DNA from 2 places in the Arthrobacter sp. SDR-2R genome. Region 1 is predicted to be linked to the other one. Evidence: riboswitches for the same ligand, from Rfam matches in the RefSeq annotation. Region 1 holds a riboswitch; the other holds the start of a gene.

Region 1 (2,194 bases):
CGCCGAGCGGCCGGGCCTGGAACGCTACGCCGAAGGTGCCCCTGAGGATTTCGGCACCTACATGACCTTCTGCGGGACGTGACTGTTCAGCGGTACGGTGCGGAAATGACAGGAGGGCGGCAGCCGGGAATACCCGGCTGCCGCCCTCCTGTCTAAGAACAGCTTTGCTGTTTAGTACCAGCCTGCTGCTGCCAAAGCGTTGCGAAGGCTAGGCTACGCGGACTGCGGAGTAGCCGCCGAGCCAGCTGATGGAGTGGACCTCGGTGCTGTAGCCGTTGACGCCGCCGCTCACAACCTGGCCGTTGCCGGCGTACACGCCCACGTGGCCGGAGGTGATGATCAGGTCGCCGGGGGCGGGAGCGCCGACAACGGTTCCGTACTGGAAGAACTGCGTGGGGGCCAGGTCGCCGACGGACTTGCCGACGGAGCGCAGGGCCTTCTCAACCATTGCGGTGCAGTCCTGGTTCACGCCGACCTGGCTGTAAGCGGATGCCAGGATGGCAGCGCCGGTCCCGGTGCCGGTGGACGCCGCCGGGGCGGCTGAGGCGTAGGACATGTTCATGCCGGTGTTTGCCGGTGCGGTTGCGGCTGCCGTCTGGACGGGAGCTGCTGCCGGCGCCGGGGCTGCGGTGTGGCCAGCGCCGGGGATCTGGATCTGGTCACCGGGGTAGATGATGGAGGACAGTCCCAGTCCGTTGGCGGCCAGGACGTCGTTGAGGCTGACGCCATGGGCGGCCGCGATGGCCCCGATGGTGTCGCCGGACACCACCGTGTGGACGGTTCCTGCTGCTGCGGCGGGTGCTGCTGCCGGGGCAGGTGCGGAGTATGCCTGGACGCTGGTGTTCTCAGTGGTGTCCGGGCCGGTGACACCTGCATGGGCCGGGGCTCCGACGCCAAAGGCAATACCGGACGCTGCAGCAACGGCAAGCGCCGGACGGCCCAGCGAACGGGCCTGGGACTTGGCGGTTACGGCGAGGCCCTCGAGCACAATGGAGCGGGCCGGAGTCGCGCGGTGACGGGCAGTGGTGGAAATTTTTGACACAGTTGATCGCCTCTCCCATGCCTGCGGGGTGAGCTGTCGGGTTCGGGCTGGAGATACCCGGCCGGTAGCTGGCTCCGCGGGCGGAGGCGCTAACGACTTAACCCCAAGGCCACATGTGGCCGTAGAAACTTGGTTCCCCCGTCCCTGCCAAACGGAAAGCGGTTGAATCCCATGATCAGCGGCAGGGCTCGGCATGCTGACGGGAATGTCCCGTCTGAGAGGGACACCAAACGACCATAACCCGCGCTGCCCCCGATTGTCACATTTGGATAACATACGAGGCTCCCCTCTCAATTGCGCAAACGTCTTGATGTACTTCGCATTTCGGGCGGTGACCTCGACCGATGCAGGCAGGGTCTTTATCGCTGCAAACGGTAACAATGTGGCCACGGACGCGCCCTCGGGGGCCGCGCCGGACGGTAAGCTTCGGGACTATGCCCCTGTTCGTGACCAGCCGAGGGACCCGCTCCTCGGTGGCGTGCTGGCCATCGCCCTGGCCGCCGCCACCGTGCTGCCGGCCGCAGCGGAGGAGCCGCCGCCCGGCGGATATCCCTCCTGGTCGGATGTGCAGCAGGCGCAGTCGTCCGAAGCGGCAAAAGCTGCAGAAATTGCCACCATCGACGGGCTCTTGACCGGCCTGCAGGCGCAGTCGGAGGCAGCCGGGGACGCAGCCGTACGGTCGGCCGCCGAATACGCTGCCGCGGATGCAGAGCTCCAGTCCGCCACATCACGCCTGGAAACCCTGTCCGCACGGGCCGCCCGCGCAAACGACGAAGTGGCCCGGTACCGGAAGGACCTCGGCGCCCTGGCCGTGCAGTCGTACAAGACAGGCGGGACCAACGCCGGGTTCTTCGTGGCGCTGGACGCCCTGGGGACCAACAGCGTCCAGGGCCTCAACCTCGTCAAGCTCGTGGGGGACAAGACGGCCGCGTTGGTGGTCAAGGCGGCGGCGGCCGGAAAGGTATCCGCTGCCCTGGTGGAACAGGAAAAGGTTGCCAGGAGCGAACGGGAGCGCCTGTCCGGGGAGGCAAGGGCAAAAGCCGGGGCAGCCAGTTCCGCCAGGGACGCACTGGCACGGCAGGTGGCCGAGGAGCAGCGGCACGGCGGCGAGCTAACGGCCCAGCTTGCCGCCCTGAAAGGGACGACGGCGGC
Region 2 (2,194 bases), 1.5 Mb from region 1:
GGCGCGCAGAATGATGGCGTGAAGACACGAAGGTAGCCTCTCCCAATGCCTGCGAGGTGAGCTGTCGGATTCGGATGGGAGTCACCCGGCCACGCTGCTTCCTGGGAAGCTTGTGACTTAACCCCAAGGCCTTCTGAACATGAAGGCCAAAATTGGTTCCCCCGCCCCTGCCAGACGATGAAATGCGAACGGACCTTGAGCGGTGGCAGAGTTAGGCAATCCACTCAAGAGCGTCAACTTCGGAAAAGTTGACGCGAGTTAGACGGTACAGCAGTTTTGCTTCAATGTCACATTCAGGTCACGGCGCGTCGCGGACATGTGAGAGCGGGCAACCATTTGGTTACAGCCAGCCCATGGGATCGACAACTTCGCCATTGACCTGCACCTCGAAGTGGAGGTGGCAGCCGGTGGATGCGCCCGTGGTACCGCTCAGTGCCACCACGTCCCCGCGGGAGACGGTCTGGCCCACCTTGACGTTGAAGGACGAGAGATGGTTGTAGGTGGTCTCCAGCCCGTTGCCGTGGTCAATGACCACGCGGTTTCCGCCACCGAACTGGTGCCAGCCGGCAAAGGTCACGGTACCTGTCGCGGCGGCCAGGACCGAGGTCCCGCACTGCGCCACGAAGTCCTGGCCCCGGTGGAAGTCTCCGGAGCCTCCGGTGATGGGACTGACCCGGTAGCCGAAGGGGGAAGCGGTGGTGAGGGAGGCGAGGGGTGCAGCCAGGGTGCCGGCCGAAGCGGCACGCGTGACGGAGCCGGCGGACTGGGCGCTCAGGAGTTGCTTCAGCTTCCCGTCCGGGTCGGCCTGGGTCACCACGGCCGACCGGCTGAAGTCGATCTGTGCTCCGACATCGGCCGAGATCTGGGGCTGGGGGCTGACGGCGGACGCGGCCAAGGGGGCACTGCCGGCGGCATCCGTGGCCATGACGGGACTCGTGGCGGGCACCGTGACCGTCAGCACCAGGCCTGTGGCGGCAAGGGCAATGCCGGCTTTTTGGCCAATACCGCTGGCCGCGGCAAACTCCGTCATCTGCCGGAAGGGACCCCGGCGGCGGCGCGCGTCACGATGCAGGTCGCGGGGGCGCTCCGCTGCGACAACTTCGGCAACCCGGGGTGCCGAAGGGGGGCCGGCCGCGCGGCGGCGGCCCCGGGAGGTCTGCATGGTCAAGAAGGGTTCCTCTCTGGAAGAAGCCTGCGGAGTTAGCTGTCGGATTCGGGTCAGAGAGATCAAAGACCCGGTCCGCCTTAGGCAAGCTTCTGCACAGGGGGTATTCCCGGAAGAATCCTTCACTGGAGAGGCTTGCTGCTGACGGACTTCACCCCAAGGCAGTCCCCCGCTGCCGCTTGTGGTTCCCCCGCCTCTGCCAGTAACGACTCGTGCACCTGACCCGCTGGCAGAGCTCGGCTCCGGATCAGGTAACGCTTATGTATCAACGCTTGGTTCCACTATAGAGGCTTAAGACCCTAGGTAACAATTCCGTTACCTTTGCGTGGTCGCCCCTCTGTGGGGTATGGGGGCCCCGATCAGGGCTGGCTGATGGCCACGAAGACGTGGGCGGCAACCTCGGGCGGCAGCTCCAATGCGCCTTCGATTCCGGGGACCCGCACGGAGATGTATTCGCCCACGCGTTCCAGCGCCACGGCGGCACCCGGCCGGATACCGCCCTCGTCCAGCTGCGCCAGCAGCTCCGGTTCCACCTGGATCGGCTCCGCCAGGCGGCTGATGGTCACTCCGGAGGCGGGCCCGTAATTCTTCATCGCTTCCACCAGGCTGATGGCGCCGTCGGCAAAGCCGGGCCCCGCCTGGCCGCCCAGCGCCGCAAGGCCAGGGATGGGGTTGCCGTACGGCGACTCGGTGGGGTGGTCCAGCATCTCGTAGATGCGGCGCTCAACGCGCTCGCTCATGACATGTTCCCAGCGGCAGGCTTCGTCGTGGACGTAGGCCCAGTCCAGGCCAATGACGTCTGCCAGCAGGCGTTCGGCCAGCCGGTGCTTCCGCATGACCTCCGTGGCGCGCTTGCGGCCCGTGTCCGTGAGTTCCAGGTGCCGGTCGCCGGACACGACCACCAGCCCGTCCCGCTCCATGCGGCCGATGGTCTGGGAAACGGTGGGACCGGAGTGGCGCAGACGCTCGGCGATACGGGCCCGAAGGGCAACGATGTTTTCTTCCTCAAGCTCCAGAATGGTCCTGAGG

Evidence for each region. Region 1 has a riboswitch for cyclic di-AMP ahead of AC3ANU_RS11570 (C40 family peptidase). Riboswitches for the same ligand answer to the same signal wherever they lie in the genome.
Region 2: another riboswitch for cyclic di-AMP. It lies ahead of AC3ANU_RS18575 (M23 family metallopeptidase); the one in region 1 lies ahead of AC3ANU_RS11570 (C40 family peptidase).

What each region holds. Positions count from the first base shown of each region.
Region 1 covers NZ_CM173231.1:2,478,954-2,481,147, forward strand. Annotated here, with positions in the region: gene AC3ANU_RS11565 (protein adenylyltransferase SelO) at 1-82, shown strand, start outside; gene AC3ANU_RS11570 (C40 family peptidase) at 209-1,042, opposite strand; cyclic di-AMP (ydaO/yuaA leader) riboswitch at 1,046-1,216, opposite strand; gene AC3ANU_RS11575 (aggregation-promoting factor C-terminal-like domain-containing protein) at 1,374-2,194, shown strand, end outside.
Region 2 covers NZ_CM173231.1:4,023,596-4,025,789, forward strand. Annotated here, with positions in the region: cyclic di-AMP (ydaO/yuaA leader) riboswitch at 33-212, opposite strand; gene AC3ANU_RS18575 (M23 family metallopeptidase) at 341-1,162, opposite strand; cyclic di-AMP (ydaO/yuaA leader) riboswitch at 1,175-1,386, opposite strand; gene AC3ANU_RS18580 (iron-dependent transcriptional repressor DtxR) at 1,525-2,194, opposite strand, start outside.